Regions from separate parts of the Christensenella sp. MSJ-20 genome, predicted to be linked through region 3. Evidence: riboswitches for the same ligand, from Rfam matches in the RefSeq annotation. Region 3 holds a riboswitch; each other region holds the start of a gene.
What was found. A riboswitch is a leader RNA that binds a small molecule or an ion and turns the genes downstream of it on or off. The one in region 3 is predicted to bind molybdenum cofactor.
Positions count from the first base shown of each region.

Region 1 (3,889 bases), 810 kb from region 3:
TAATGACCACTAGACCGGTTCCCGGCATGGCGATGAGATAGATCACCAGATCGGTGAGCGCAAAACGGCCCACGTTGTTGGTCCGTCCCTTTTTAAAGATCTGGGGCAGGTAAAGAATCAAACATTGGACGTTCCCCACCGCCCAGCGATACCGCTGGCGCATGGACTGTTTAAACTTGGTGGGCTGCTCATCGTAAAAGATGGCGTCCTCCGCAAAGACGATCTTCCTCCCCTTCAAAATTTGCTGAATGGAGAATTCGCTGTCCTCAGTGATGGTCGAGGTATTCCAGCCCTCTTGGCGGATTAAATCGGAACGGAACATAAATCCGGTGCCGCTGGCCAAACAGGACAGCCCTGCGTTATCCCGAGCCCGAAGATAGAACCGGGATAGACACCAGAAGTAGATGGCATAGCTGCCCGATACCCAGGTATCCCCCGGGTTTTTGATATCCCGATAGCCCTGGGCCATGTCTTGTCCGCAGCACAGCTGCCGGTTCATGGCCGCCAGGTAGTTTGGATCCACCAGGTTATCGGCGTCAAAGATACAAAAGGCGTCGTAGTCGTCGGGCCGCTGGGCCAGGATGATGTCAAAAATCCACTTCAGCGCAAAGCCCTTGCCCTTATGGGCTTCGTCAAACCGCTCATAGACGATGGCGCCAGCATCACGGGAGGTCTGGGCGGTGGCGTCGGTGCAGTTGTCCGCCACCACATACACGTCAAAGCATTCCCGAGGATAGTTTTGCCGCATCAGGCTGGCGATCAAATGGCCAATGACGTTTTCCTCGTTTCGGGCCGAGATGATCACCGCAAACCGATGATTGCGGTCCACCTGGTTCTGCCGCTTGGGCCGGTCCTTCAGACAGAATAGCGCGATTACCAACTGGTATAACAGGATCAGCATGGTGATCACATTGATGGTATTGATCACGCCACGCAAAGCCGTTAAAAAGGACATCTCTGTTTTTGCCTCTCTTTCGCTTGTGCGGCCCGGCTCATCCGCCGAAGCCGCTCATGGCTCCCCGCCCAGTCCAGGCGGAGAGGATCGTTTGGCTTATTTGAATTACTACATATCTTAACACAAACCATATGAATTTGCATCCGTCCGTTTCTGGGCATTCTTTCTTGGATTGGACGCAAAAACCAAGGGATTGTTTCCTTTTGCACCGTTTTCTTCCCATTCCATGGTTCCATCTCATTATATACGAGTGGTCGCCACAACATCTAAAGGAACCCTTAAGTTTTCCTAAAGGATCCTATCTGCCGCAGCCCGCCCCCCATGATTCAGACCTTTGGTATGGTTCTCCTGCTAGACCCAGCTCGCTTTTCAACAAAAAAAGAACGGCATGGAATCCATGCCGTTCTCTTGTTTGCAAAAGCCTCTCGCCGGTCCGTTACCGGGCCAGCTCCAGGATCTCCCGGCACTCCTTCTCATAAAGGGGCATCAGGGAGCCGATATGGTCATCGCCCTGGCTGATGGGAGCCATCTTGGCGATGTGATCAAACTTGTCGGTGGGCAGGCCAGCCTCGGCGAAGGAGGTGGGCAGACCCATGCGGCGGAAGAAATCGGTGGTCAGGCGGATGCCCTCCTGAGCAACCCAATCGGGATTGCTGGGATCGTTCTCCACGCCAAACACCTCCACAGCGTACCGGACGAACCGGGGCAGATTGTGCTTATACACATACTTCATCCAGGCAGGACACATGATGGTCAGGGTAGCGCCGTGAGCGGTATCGTAAAGAGCGCTGATCTCATGGCCGATGTAGTGATGCGCCCAATCCTGCTCGCGGCCCAGGCCCTGGGAGTTGTCCGCGCCTACGCAGCCGGACCACATGATTTCCGCGCGATACATGTAGTTGGTGGGCTCCTCCAGCACTTTGGGACCATACACCAGGATGTTCCGCATGCCGGCCTCGGCCAAACGGTCCATAATACCGAAATCGGTATCGGGGGTAAAATATTTCTCCATGATATGGGAGTACATATCCACCACGCCACAGGCGGTCAGATAGGGAGGCAGGGTGTAGGAAAGCTCCGGGTTCATGAAGGAAACCCTGCTCCGGGTGCTGCCGTTGGGGTTTCCATAGGGCCGCTTCTCCAGGGTTTCGTCATTGGTGATCACGCCGCCGCCGCTTACCTCGGTGCCGGTAGCGGGATAGGTCAGAAGGCAGCCGATCATAAGGGCCTGCACCTTCATGGCGTCCTCCATGCTGACGGTGTGCGCATAGAAGTCCCACACGTCGCCGTCATAGGCGGTGCCCAGGGCGATGGCCTTGGCGGAATCGGTGGCGCTGCCGCCGCCGATGGCCAGAATAAAGTCCACACCCTCCTTGCGGCACAGCTCGATGCCTTCGCGGACCTTGCTCAGCCGGGGATTGGGCCGTACGCCGCCCAATTCCACATAGGCAAGGCCAGCATCGGTGAGGTACCCCTTTACGGCCTCCAGCAGCCCGCTGTCATACAGGAATTGACCGCTGTCATGGTGGATCAAAACCTTGGTGGCGCCCAAAGCTTTCAGCTCGGTGCCCACCTGCTTTTCAGCATCCTTGCCGAAGATGAACTTCGTTCCGATCTGCTGTACAAAATTCTGCAACATCTGTTTTCACTCCTATGGCATATTTCTATTTTCCGCTAGTCTTCCACCAGCGAAAGCTATAGATACAAAAGAAAACGGCGGGAGTTCTCCTCCCGCCGGGTAAAACAAAATCCACCGCGCCGCCGCGGCCGAAATTCGTTCCTTTCCAAAGCGGGAGGCGGGGGCGTTTCCTACCCCACCCATCGGTTGGTTCCCCCTAGGCGTCAGGCCCTTAGACGAATCAACTCGGAATCGAACTGTCCCTATTGTGATATCGTTCACATGCTTTTTGTATTTCCTATTATAAAAGGCGCCTCCATCCTCGTCAAAGAAAATTTATGCTACTTATGTAGTCTTTCAAAATTGGAATACTCTTCCCTTTTAAAAAAGATAGGGCCGTCTTGCGACGGCCCTACCCTATCCAATTCTTGCGAAAAAGGGAGGGGAATCTCAATTTCGCAGAGAGAGATAGCATGGTGTATCCTTCCCCCCAAACAAACAAAAAAGCGGGGATTCCCGCTTTTAGATTGCATCACAAACAAGGGCGATCAGCCGCCGGTGTTCATTCCTTTCCAAATGCGGGAGGCCAAGGCGTTTCCACCCAAACCCATTGGCCCGGCTCCCCTAGAAACCATCCGTAGGGAGAGGGACTCGGAATGTGGGGATCACTCCCCATCCTATGGTATCCATGGATACATTTTCTACATTATAAATGGCACACGCCGTTTTTGTCAACCTGAGGGGAGATCCGCTTCCCCTGAAATTTCGCCCGCTGGGCTAGATGCCCCAGGGAAAGCCAGAAAAACGCCTCTGCGAAGGACATGGTAAACAGCATGGCGGATTCCATGAAGAAGAAGGTGGCCATAGCGCCGATCACGCTCACCACAAAGGTGTTATGATCATAGGCGGGCCGGTCCTTTCGGCAGGCAAAGGTGCATTGGTAGGCTTTGATCACCGAGTAAACCGCAAACAGTATCATAGGGATCAATCCCAAAAGCCCCATGCTCACCAAAACATCCAGGTAGGCGTTGTGTACCCGCCCGCCCTCGATGCCCTGCAGCGAGTCCTCCGGCTGGCCCTGGCGCTCCGCCGTATCCAAAACCGAGCGGATCAAATCCCCGGGAGAGGTCCCCAGAATGGGATTCTCCTTAAAGGTATCCCAGCCAGTGGCGATCATGTTCAGCCGGATATTGCTGGACGCCTCCTCATTGCTGCGTTCCAGGGGATGAGGCGTAAACCAGTTGTCGGTATCCCCATAATTGGGGGAATCGGGATCATAGTCGGGATAGCGCAGGGAGAAGATGGCCTTGTTCAGC
Region 1 is NZ_CP076563.1:50,870-54,758, reverse strand. It holds gene KP626_RS00225 (glycosyltransferase family 2 protein) at 1-955, opposite strand, end outside; gene KP626_RS00220 (iron-containing alcohol dehydrogenase) at 1,392-2,594, opposite strand; molybdenum cofactor riboswitch at 2,733-2,825, opposite strand; molybdenum cofactor riboswitch at 3,123-3,242, opposite strand; gene KP626_RS00215 (O-antigen ligase family protein) at 3,280-3,889, opposite strand, start outside.
Region 1: linked by a shared signal. The riboswitch ahead of KP626_RS00220 (iron-containing alcohol dehydrogenase) and the one ahead of KP626_RS05735 (hypothetical protein) in region 3 are both predicted to bind molybdenum cofactor.

Region 2 (3,889 bases), 400 kb from region 3:
GATCCACCCGTCCGCTGCTGCGGGATGGAATGGATCGCTTGTATCAGCTCTATGCGGACCGTTATTCCCTGTACCGGGCGGCCGGGGACGCGGTGATTCAAAACGATGCGACCCAGGAGGCGGCGGTGGCCGCCATCCTGGTCTATCTGAAGGAGGAAGGAATCGGATGAACCTATTGGTGATCAACGGCCCTAATATGAACTTTCTTGGGATTCGGGAGCCGCAGATTTACGGCAGCGTGGGACTGGAGCAGATCAACGCTCGGATAGACGAGGAGGCTCGGAAGCTGGGCCATACGATGGCGTTTTTTCAGAGCAACTGCGAGGGCGCCATCATCGATGCTTTTCAGAAGGCCTACCATGACGGGGTGGATGGGATCATCCTAAATCCCGGCGCCTATACCCATACCAGTTATGCCATCCATGACGCCATTCAATCGGTATCCATCCCCACGGTGGAGGTGCACCTGTCCAATATCCACGCCCGGGAGGAGTTTCGGAGCCGCTCGGTGACGGCGCCGGTCTGTCTGGGCCAGATCTGCGGACTGGGGGAATACGGCTATATCCTGGCGCTTTACGCATTGAACCACCATCTGAAAGGAAAACGGACATGAACATTGCCATTGTTGGCTTGGGGGTTATTGGGGGATCCTTCGCCCAGGCCCTGTTGGAGAAAAGCGACCACACCGTTTTTGGAGTGGACCGGAATCCCGATACCATCCAAAAGGCCCTTTGCCGAGGAATGATTCGGGAGGGCAGCGTCGATCCCGAGGCGGTACTGCCCCGCGCGGATCTTACCATATTGGCGGTGTATCCTAAGGATGTACCTGCCTTTTTACGGGAGCATGGAAGCTGCCTGAGGCCGGGCACCGTCCTTACCGACGTTAGCGGCGTCAAAGGCCCTCTATGCCGGGAACTGGATGACCTTCTGGCTCCAGGGGTGGACTTTGTTTTAGGCCATCCCATGGCCGGAAGGGAAAAAGAGGGCATCGATTTTGCCAGTGCGGAGGTATTCCTTGGGGCCAACTATCTCATCGTTCCCCGGCCGGGAAACCGGGAAGAGAGCATCCGATTGGTGGAAGATCTGGTTCGGGAGCTGGGGTTTGGCAGGATCAGACGCATCTCGCCGGAGGAGCATGATCGGATGATCGGTTTTACCTCCCAACTGCCCCATGTGCTGGCGGTAGCCCTTATCAACAGCGATCGCCATCCCCAGGAAACCAGCTCCTTTGTGGGGGACAGCTACCGGGAGCTGACCCGGATCGCCAATATCAACGGGCCCTTATGGTCCCAGCTTTTCCTGGGGAACCGGGAGAATTTGCTATTGGCCATGGAGGACTTTGAGATGCAATTCCAAGAATTGAAGGAGGCCATCAAAAAGGAGGATGAGGAGCGGCTCATGGAGCGGTTTTGTGAATCCTCCAGGCGCCGTTTGGAGTTGGAGCGGCGCTAGCCAGTGCCGTTAATGGAAGAACTGGATGTGCCGTTGAGGAGATCCGGCTTTCGTATTTCATGTTTTAGAAAGAGAAAGGGGCTGTCGCCCGGCAGTAGTCCCCTTGCCAGAGATTTGAAAATGGGATAGAATGGCTATGCTTTTGGCAAATTGTGTCGAAAGATGAAGGAGGAGTATCCTATGCATTGCGCGGAGTGTCTCGTTCAGAACTGTCAGGTTCAGTGTAAACAGCCTGGCGGTGCGGATTGCCCCATGAAGGATCAGGCGTTATTTGACGCCATTCTGGCCGAGTATCAGAAGCCGGATATCCATACCTTTTATGAGGCCTCCGTGGAGAGCATGCGGCAATCCTTTGCCCGTCTGACCCGGCTGATGGAGACCATTAATTTTTGCAGGCTGATGAAGTATCATACCATCGGCATCGCCTATTGCAGCGGCATGCTGCGGGAGGGACGGATCGTCAATGCCCTGTTCAAAAAAGAAGGCTTTGAAACCGTATCGGCCGGCTGCAAGGTGGGTGGATTTTCCAGTGAGGAGCTCATCGGGCCCTGCCCCATGCGGGAATCCCTTCCCGAGCGCAGGGATCTCCGGAGCCCGGATGGACGGCTTCATCCGCCGGAAAAGGTCAAACCGCGGGCTATCTGTGATCCTATCGGCCAAGCCATGGTGCTTAACGAGGCCAATACCGAGTTCAACGTTGTGGTAGGCCTATGCGTCGGGCACGACAGTCTATTTTTGCAGTATGCTAACGCTCCTTGTACCGTTTTGGTTGCCAAGGACCGAATGTTAAACCATAATCCTGTTGCGGATCTCTATACCGCAGAGGCCAGGGGCCTTCTATGATTCCAACCTGACCCAGTGAACCATACGAATCATACCGCGATTTTTCAAGCAAGCGACGCCTACCGCCCGATGGGCTATGGTCCGCTGCCAATGGGTTGCGCCGGAAACGGCGCCGCCTTCCGTGTTTGAAAAGAAAGATCGGCGCAGTTTTCTGTACGCGTGGATTTTTCTGCGCGTTCTTTTTTTGTTACAGCCGTGGCCTATGGCTGCTGTAAAATAATGTTTAAGGATAAGGAGAGGACGGAATGAAAAAGAAGACAAGCCTTCTGCTGGCGCTGATGCTGGCCGCTCTGATGCTCATGACCGCCGGCTGCGGCGGCCCTGCTTCTGAAGAGGCTCAGACCCAGACCGTAACTGGCATGGGGGGAGTGGAGGTTACCCTTCCCAAGGAAGTGAAGACCATCGTGGATACCTGGTCTGCCGCTACGGACAACCTATTTAACCTGGGCGCCGGCGAGCTGCTGGTTTCTGGACATCCCGCTGCTGTGTCCGATTGGAGCAAACGGGTTTTCCCTGGAATCGCTGATCTGCCGGATTATTCCAAGGCCACCGCTGAGGAGCTTTTGGAGCTGAACCCCGATATGGTCATCGTCACCAGCACCGAAAAGGAGATGGAGCTGCGGGACGTAGGGGTAAACGCCATCAACCTCATGTATACCGATTATGAGGGCTTCCAGAAATCCACCACCATCCTGGGCCAGATCCTGGGCGGCGAATACGAGGAGCGTGCTAAGGCTCTGGTGGACTACACCCAATGGGTTACCGACACCCTGGCGGAAGACCTGAAGGACGTTCAGGAGGAGGACAAGCCCGTTGTTCACTACATCATGACCTCCGATACCACCAAGCTCTATTCCGGCGCTGGCGGCGGCAGCATCATCGAAGAGTGGATCAACTACGCTGGCGGCAAGCTTTCCACTGCGGCCTTAGGCAAGGGCATGGGCTTGAAGGACGTTACCGCTGAGCAGATCCTGGCCACCAACCCCGACTATATCATGATCGATGGGGATAACGCTGTGGAAGTCCGTGACGCTCTGAAGGCCAGCCCCGAGTGGCAGGACATCACCGCCGTCAAGGAAAACAGGATTTACTGCATCCCCAAGGGCTGTTTCTGGTGGGGCCGTTTGTGCGGCGATACCCCTCTGCAGGCGCTGTGGGCCGCAACCATTCTGCATCCCGACAAGGTTTCCTTCGATATCAAGGAAGAGACCAAGAAATATTATAAGGACTTCAAACAGTGCGAGCTTACCGACGAGGAGGTCGATCAGCTTCTGCGCACCGAGCTGCTTCCCCAATAGAATAAGTTTGGAGCATCTTTATGGAAATCCAAAAGCAACATAGCAAAAGAAAAAGTGAGAACGCCCTTTGGCGTTCCCACTTTTTCATACCCGTATGTGTGATAGCCCTTGTGGTTTGCATCGGCTCTCTCTGCGTGGGACGGTATGGTATCGGGCCTTTGGAGGCTGTTAAGATCCTGCTTTCCCGTATCATTCCCATGGAATCCACCTGGACGCCTACCATGGAAAACGTGGTCTTTCGGATCCGCCTGCCCCGTATGCTGGTAGCAGCCATGGTGGGAGGCGCTTTGTCTCTC
Region 2 is NZ_CP076563.1:718,981-722,869, reverse strand. It holds gene KP626_RS03725 (shikimate kinase) at 1-170, shown strand, start outside; gene aroQ (type II 3-dehydroquinate dehydratase) at 167-613, shown strand; gene KP626_RS03715 (prephenate dehydrogenase) at 610-1,452, shown strand; gene KP626_RS03710 (DUF1847 domain-containing protein) at 1,633-2,295, shown strand; molybdenum cofactor riboswitch at 2,326-2,447, shown strand; gene KP626_RS03705 (ABC transporter substrate-binding protein) at 2,541-3,593, shown strand; gene KP626_RS03700 (FecCD family ABC transporter permease) at 3,614-3,889, shown strand, end outside.
Region 2: linked by a shared signal. The riboswitch ahead of KP626_RS03705 (ABC transporter substrate-binding protein) and the one ahead of KP626_RS05735 (hypothetical protein) in region 3 are both predicted to bind molybdenum cofactor.

Region 3 (3,889 bases):
CGCCGCCTGCCTGGGCAGCGTGGTGGGTGTGGAGGTTACCGCCAACGAGATCGAGACCTGGGGCCATGCCATGAGCGACGTTTATTCGGAGTTCTTGGACTACGAGATGACCTTTACCATCCGCAACGATGACCACGAATGGACCCATAATTTCACCGTAGCCCAGTTGGAAAGCCTGACGGACCTCATCGTCCGGGAGGAGTATGCCGTACTGGAGATCGGCACCTGCGAGGGCATCGATATTTGGAAGTTCATCAAGCTGGTGGCGGGAAACGTGCCGGGCATCGAAGATCCCATCTCCATCACCGCCTATGCCTCGGACGGCTACAAGAACGATCTTTTGAGCCTCTTCTATAAAGAGGGCTTTGAGCTAGGGGTTCTGGACGCCAACGGGGATCGAAAGCCCCTTATCATCGCCTATGCCCTAAACGGCTACCCCATTGTGGACTCTGAAAACCATGAGGGCTACACTGGAATTGCCGGCAATACCGCCGGGCCTCTCCGGGTCATCGCCGAGACGGTCCAGGGAGCTTCCGTTAAGTATTTCCAGAAGCTGGTGGTTACCATCCCCGGCTCCGGCCCCATCGATGTGCAGTTGCCCAGCCAGCTGCAGTAACGGAGGAAACCGCTTATGAAACGATTGCTGACAATCCTGCTCAGCGCGGCCTTTTTGCTGACCGCCCTGGGCTGCGGCGGCAACCCCGCCGATACCCCCACGGGGGAAACCATCACCGATGCGGCGGGAGCGGTGCTTCCGATACCGGAAGATGGAGGGAAGGAGACCATCGCCTCGGTATATGCCGTAGCGGTTCCCTTTATCGTGGCCCTTGATTTGGAGAATCAGGTGCTGGCCATCAACTGCAAATCCTCCTTCTGGACCACTGCGGTTCCCGCCCTTGGGGAGGCCGGGAGCGTGGGCCGCGGGGTGATGGATTTGGAGGCGCTGGCTTCCTACCGGCCCACGGTGGTATTGCACCGGGTGGGAGATCCCAAGACGGTGGAAGCCGTGGAAAAGCTGGGAATCCGGACCCTGTGCATCTCCGCCGAGGATATGGAAGGGGTTAAGGACACCCTGGCTCTTTTAGGAAAATACTTTGGGAAATCCGCCCGGGCCCAGGAGGTCAGTGACTGGATCGATGGCAAGCTGGAGAAAATCGACGGCATTGTGGCAACCATTCCCCAGGAGGAGCGGGTTACCGCCCTTGTGATGGGCGGTGAGCTGGGCCGGGTGGCTGGCGGAGACATGCTGCAAACCTATATGATTGAAAAAGCCGGCGGCATCCCGGTAGCCAAAGACGTTACCGGCAACCGTAATTGGGCTTCGGTGGGGGTAGAGACCATCTTTACCTGGAATCCCGATGTCCTCTTTTGCACCAGTTCCACCGTGCTGGAGTATGCCGTGGAGGATCTGTTGACCGATCCCACCTGGGCTGCCATGCGCGCGATTCAAACGGGACGGGTATCGGTGATCCCCGCCAGGATTGATTCCTGGGACCTGCCTGGCGTTGCCAGCGTTCTGGCCATCTTTTATATGCTCCATGAGATGTATCCCAGCTATTTTACCGCCGATCAGCTTCAGGCCGAGGTGGATGAATACTATACCATGATGTTTGGGAAGACCTTTGACGCCGATTATCTGGGGTATACCCTGGAATAGGCGCTCCGCTCATTGACAGGCATTGGCGCCAATGCTAGAATTTGTATGGATTAATAGAATCATATGATCGTGATTTCGAGCTGACCGGCCTAACGCGCTTGCCATGGCCCACAGCCAGAGTCCGCCTGGAAACGGGCTGGCTTCCCAATGCGGAAAGGAATCCTGTTTGCATAAAAAGGGTTCTTTTTCATCGGAAAAAGAACCCTTTTTGATGATCCAATTCTGGAAGGAGTAGGGGTTATGAAGAAAAGACTTTTGGCACTTATGTTGGCGGCATTTATGGTGTTTGCCATGGTGGGCTGCGGTAGCAATGAGCCCGCTGCCACCACGCCCGGCGGAGACGGCCCGGTTGCGGAAGAGGTAAAGGGCGTTACTGTACCGGCCTTTTCCATCACCGTGAACGGCGTCGCCGTAACCAACGAGACCATGGCGGACTACCCGGTGTATTCCGTGAAGGCCACCAGCACCAACAGCGCTGGAACTGAGTCCACCGTGACCTATGTAGGCTTTGCCGTGAAGGACGTGCTGGCCGCCTGCGGCATCACCGAGGGCTATACCAAGCTGACCGCCGCCGCGGATGACGGCTATACCGTGGAGGTGACCGGGGAAGAGGCTGCTTTGGATACCACCCTTATCGCCATCTCCCAGGATGGCAGCCAGTTCAGCAAAGCTCCTTGGTTTGCGCCTTGCAGCAACAAGACCACCGGCAACTATCTGAAGGGCTGCGTTGCTCTTACCGTGGACGCCGATGTAACCACCACCCCCGATCCCGGCCAGGGCGGCGCTTCCGGTGGGGAGACCGCTGGGAAGCCCGAGATTCTGGACCGTACCGACAAGGTGGAATTTGCCGCCTATTCCTTTAAGGTAAATGGCAAAGAGGTTACCAACGACACCCTGAAGGACCTCAAGATCTACAAGATCACCGCCAGTGTCACCAACAGCAAGGGCAACACCGCTGAGGAAGCCTATACCGGCTACCGGCTGTCCGACGTGCTGGCCGCTGCCGGCGTGACCTCCTATGAGAAGGTGACCGCCGTGGCCAACGACGGCTACAAGAGCGAGTATGAGAAGGCTGTGGCCGATAGCGAGTATACCCTGGTGGCCATTGAGAAGGACAAGGCCACCGGCGAGGACGGCACCATCTGGGTTGCCCCCTGCGGCGAGACCAGCTCCAAGCTGTTTGCCAAGCTGGTGGTGGAGATCACCGCCGAATAACCAACCGACCTGTTGAGCCCGTATTGGGAGCGGCTTTACAGCCGTATGCCCCGGGGGGTTCCGCGTTTGCGGGACGACCCCTGGGGAATTCCCGCGGGCTCTTTTTTTCACAATACTGCAGAAAGAGGGGAACGCATGTGAAACGATTTGCAGTCCTTGCCCTGTGTCTGGGGATATTGGCATTGGCTTCCTGCGGCGGAGCGCCCGCAGCCCAGGTTCAGACGCCCGACCCCCTGCCCGCCCCGTCCGTCCAGGCGGACAGCGAGTTTGGGGTGGATGCCAACATCAACATGGAGACCATCGACGGCTTTCTGGGGCGGGAGGACGTTTGTTACCGGGATGTCCGGATGCTCTTTGACCCCGCGGACTATGCCGCAATCGGGGGCGAAGCCGATTTGACCCGCACCATAGAGGGATTCAAAGTGGTACCCTACCCCTACATCGCCACTCTTCCGGCATTGCCGGTATCGGGGGCCTACGAGGGGAAAACCCTTTTTACCCTGACCTGGAACCAGGATGGCTCCATCGCGTCTGCCACCCCCAATTACCGGGAGTCCCAGATGATTTTGGACGAGCTGTTTCCCAAGGATAAGGCCATCTTTCTCATGTGTGGCGGCGGGGGCTATGCCGGTATGACCCGGGACCTCCTCATCTACCTGGGCTGGGACGCGGATAAACTGTACAACATCGGGGCCAACTGGACCTACAAAGGGGAGCATGCCCTGGAGCTGATTCAGTACCCCGAGGAGGCCGACGGGGAGAACATCTATGCTACTTGGCGGGCGGATTATGCCTATCTGGACTTCGACCGCCTCCATCCGGTGCAGTGAGATGAAGCGAATCCTACTTTGTATGCTGGCGCTATGCCTTCTTGTGGGGACGGGCTGCGGCGGCCAGGAAGCCACGGCGCCCCAGGGGGAGGGCCCCGTCACCTTTCCTTTTACCCATTATGCCTCGGGCGGCACCCCAGAGGACTATACCGCCACCATTCTATTTGAGGAGAGCAACAGCACCTTT
Region 3 is NZ_CP076563.1:1,120,215-1,124,103, reverse strand. It holds gene KP626_RS05745 (hypothetical protein) at 1-616, shown strand, start outside; gene KP626_RS05740 (ABC transporter substrate-binding protein) at 632-1,657, shown strand; molybdenum cofactor riboswitch at 1,719-1,833, shown strand; gene KP626_RS05735 (hypothetical protein) at 1,898-2,872, shown strand; gene KP626_RS05730 (hypothetical protein) at 3,010-3,702, shown strand; gene KP626_RS05725 (hypothetical protein) at 3,662-3,889, shown strand, end outside.

Region 4 (3,889 bases), 510 kb from region 3:
CTGAAAGGCATCAGCATAAAAATAGCGCAGGCGAAATAGGTCATCAGGTCGTAGCTGTGGAACAGACGCCCCAGTTGCAATTTTTCCCCCTTGGCTTTTGAGGGAGCTGTTTTCCCCACCGCGGGGCCGGGATCCCCAATCCGGCTGGCTAGAAACAGAATGGGAATCAAAAACAGCGGCATCAACCAGAACACCGCGCCGGTGCCCAGCAAGGCCGCCAAAGGAGTGGATAGCGCCGCCATGGCGGCGTATCCCAAAGAACCGTATTTTCTGGTGTTGGAATAGTTAAAGGAAGGCTCGCTGTCCTGGATCTTCATCAGCCAGCTATCCATCAGGGATTCATGGGATGCCCGGAAGAAGGTGCCGGATAGCAGCAGAACCACCGTAAGGGGAAGGGTCCCCAGCTTTACGCCCACCGAAAGGGGGACAAAAAACCAAACGATGGACGCGCCGGTCAACGCGATACAAAAGGTTTTCCGTACGCCGATCTTATCTGCCAGCATGCCAAACAGCGGAGGCGTCAACATGGAAACCACGGAGATCCCGCTCATGGCGGCGCCCACAGCGGTGCCGTCCATTCCCGTCTCCCCCAGGATCACCGCGATAAACGAAAGGGAAACCATCCCCGCGTAGAACAGCAGTTCCTGGACGTTGATCAGCAGCAGCTTTTTCTTAAATTCCATCACAACAACCCCTTTAAAATGATTTAACGCCGGAGAACTGCGGCGCCCACAGATTGCAGTTCGGTGGAATCGTTCCCTAATATTCAGATAAAATCCCCTCTGGATAATCCAAGATTATCCTTTTTTCAGAGGGTTGACAATAGGCAAATATAGGAAACGGAGGGGAAATCCCCTCCGTTTCAATTTCAGAATCCTGTAACTACTCTAAAATCAAATCCCCAAAGCCCGAACGCTCGTGGAAGCCGGGCGTGGGGTTCCAGGTCCCTGCGTGGCGCAGGTCGCCCTGGGCGCACACCGTAAAGAAATTCCCCTTGATCCTGCTGCCAGAGCCCAAGCCGGTACAGCCGTATACCTGGTTCAAGATGGCAAATGGAATCTCATAGGTCAGCTCCCAATACTCCCCATTGTAATCCGCAGGATCCGCCACCGTGCTTTGGATATGGAACTCCTCCGGCAGGATATGCCACAAACGCCCCCGGGGCTTGATGTACCCAAAGCCCAGGAGCAGTGCCCCCAAGACGTTGGTTTCAAAATTCATGTAGTCCTCCCGAACATCGGGATAGGGGTTCAAGAAAAACTCCACGCAGCTGTTCTCCGATACGGGATCGTTGTAATTCCGCAGGGTACCCAGGATAGCGGGCTCCTCGGCATGGAATTTTACATAAAACCGTTCCCCATCATGGCACACCTTGGCATAGGCCTTGGGATAATATTCCTTCTCATTGGGGGAATAGTTGGTAATATCCGCCTGGGGGATATCCTCCCAGGGGACGTTCGCTCCAGCGGGAATCTTTTTGATAACATAGGTATTCACAAGCTCCACTCCCTTACGGTTTCATTCCGATTTTCACTGCCCTTATCCTATCACATTTTGGAGGAATCTTCCACAGGCTCCTGGGATACCACCACATACTGCCGGGGCAACTGGATACCCGCCCGGTCAAAGGCCAGTTTCACATCCCGGCGGATCTCACAAAGAGCAGTATAGCCCAAGGCTGGGCTTTCCGTCCAAATGGAGGCCCGAAGCTTCAGGGCGTTTCCATCGATATCCACCAGCCGGACCGGCACCTTGGGCTTGCCCTCGGCCAGTTCTTCCTCCGTCCGCTGATCCAGACAGAGGGGATGGCGCTCCGCGATGTCCCTTACGGTTTCCATGGCCAGCAGCAAATCGGATTGGCCCGATATGGCAATGTCAAAGAAGTTGCAGAATCGGTCCCCCACCACATCGGTGTTCTCGATGACCATCTTATCCAAAACGCTGTTGGGCACTACGATCAGGGAATTGTCAAAGGTTCTGAATTTGCTGTACAGGATGGTCACGCTCTCGGCAATGGCCGTTACCCCAATATCCCGCAGCTTCACCCGATCCCCTTCCGCAAAGGGCTTCGCGGTGGAGATCAAAAGCCCGCTGACGAAGTTGCTGAGGCTCTGCTGGGACGCAAGGCCAATAAAGACCGCCACCACGCCGGACCCGGCCAAAAGGGAGGTCAGGAATCCCCTAAGGGGCTTGATCTGGTATAGGATGCCCAGAAGGGCAAAGAGGATGATCAGCGTCCGAACGATGGACTGCAAAAAACGCAGGTTGGTGCGGCGGGATCCCATACGCTTTTGAATCCCCCGGAAAATCCGCCGGCTGATCCATAGACAGATCACCGCCAAGAGGGCGATGAGCAGGGTGTCGATCAATGCTTGCAGGGCGCCGCCCTCAAACCACCCATTGAGGGATTCCCAAAACTGTTCCATTTGTTTCACTCCATCAAAAAATGCCTCTGCCATAGTAGAGAGTATGCCAGTATAGTAACATGATTCCCCAAAAAAGGGAAAGGACCATGTCCACCATACACGGTCCTCGCATGCCCCTTACAACGGAATATAATATACGCAGATGCATATATCCAATCTCAGTACCGCGCCGAACAAAAAAGGCTTTACGATGTGTAAAGCCAATAAACCCCTACTTGGGTTTCTCGCACTCTTTTCCACACCGGGAGGCATAGGTGTTTCCCCCTATACCCTAACGACTTTTGGCCATAAACGCGAGGTTCTTAGGCGTTCAGTTCAGAGCAGTATTTAATTTGCTCTTATCATAGCATCCCCCTCGGTTTTTTGTCAACCAATCCCACGATATTTTCAGCAATCGATTTAATCAATACAAAAATTATCTAATTTTTGTATTTCCTTATCGCATAGGGCTTTTGCCCCATTGGATTATTTCAATGACGGAGATCCGTGTCCTCTTTCCAAATACCAGTCCTTGCTCAGAGATGCCGTCCTAATCAGCCCATGGCTTCTGAAAATCCCCAAGAAAATGCCGTCCATTTTAGAACCCAATATCAAGCGGTTCCGGTCTCTACAAAATAGACAGCAATGTAATATCATCGGCCGTATGAATGATCTGCCGAAACAGCACTGCACCTATCAGATATAAAAAAGAGCGTCCCACAGCATCCCGCCCGTGTTCGCAAAACGGCTGAACCAAACCATTGTGGAGTTTCTTTCATCCATACCCTAAAACGTCCATTTTAGCTTTTCACGAGGCGATTCCCCTGGATCGAAGTTTCTTCTCTCCGTGAAAACCTCAGACGCATCCATCACAATTCCAACTTCCTGCATCCCGGTCAATCCGCTCAAAAGAGCGTCTTTCATCCCAGAACAATATAGAGTCCCTCCATATTCTGGCATAGAGAATCCGACACGCGTAAGCCCCAGCCTATTCCGTTCAAATTAGAAAAAGAGGCCCGCATAAGCGGGCCTCCATGAAGCGAGCAAGCCTATAAGCCGAGTTCTGTCGTGAATGACCATCTATCTAGGCCCTGCGTCACCGCGGGGCTCAAGCAGTTACCCGGAGCGTGACGGGCCGCCACAATTGCTCCCTATCAACCTTGCACCGGATGGGGTTTACATAGCGGACAAGTCGCCAGGCCGCTGGTGAGCTCTTACCTCACCTTTCCACCCTTGCGTCCCAAACGGGATTCGCGGTATCTCTCTGTTGCACTTTCCTTGAAGTCGCCTTCACCGGACGTTATCCGGCATCCTGCCCTATGGTGCTCGGACTTTCCTCGAGCAAACGCTCGCGGTCATTCAGCCTACTCGCGTCATACCTATTCCATGAAGAGAATCCTGCCGCAGCTCTCGCACTCGATGATCCCCTCCCCCTCCTTGATCTTCCGAAGGGTCAAGCTGGGAATGGTCATATTGCAGCCGCT
Region 4 is NZ_CP076563.1:610,493-614,381, forward strand. It holds gene KP626_RS03145 (MFS transporter) at 1-683, opposite strand, end outside; gene KP626_RS03150 (carbohydrate-binding family 9-like protein) at 883-1,497, opposite strand; gene KP626_RS03155 (mechanosensitive ion channel family protein) at 1,548-2,426, opposite strand; molybdenum cofactor riboswitch at 2,640-2,759, opposite strand; RNA gene rnpB (RNase P RNA component class A) at 3,442-3,776, opposite strand; gene KP626_RS03165 (zinc ribbon domain-containing protein) at 3,785-3,889, opposite strand, start outside.
Region 4: linked by a shared signal. The riboswitch ahead of KP626_RS03155 (mechanosensitive ion channel family protein) and the one ahead of KP626_RS05735 (hypothetical protein) in region 3 are both predicted to bind molybdenum cofactor.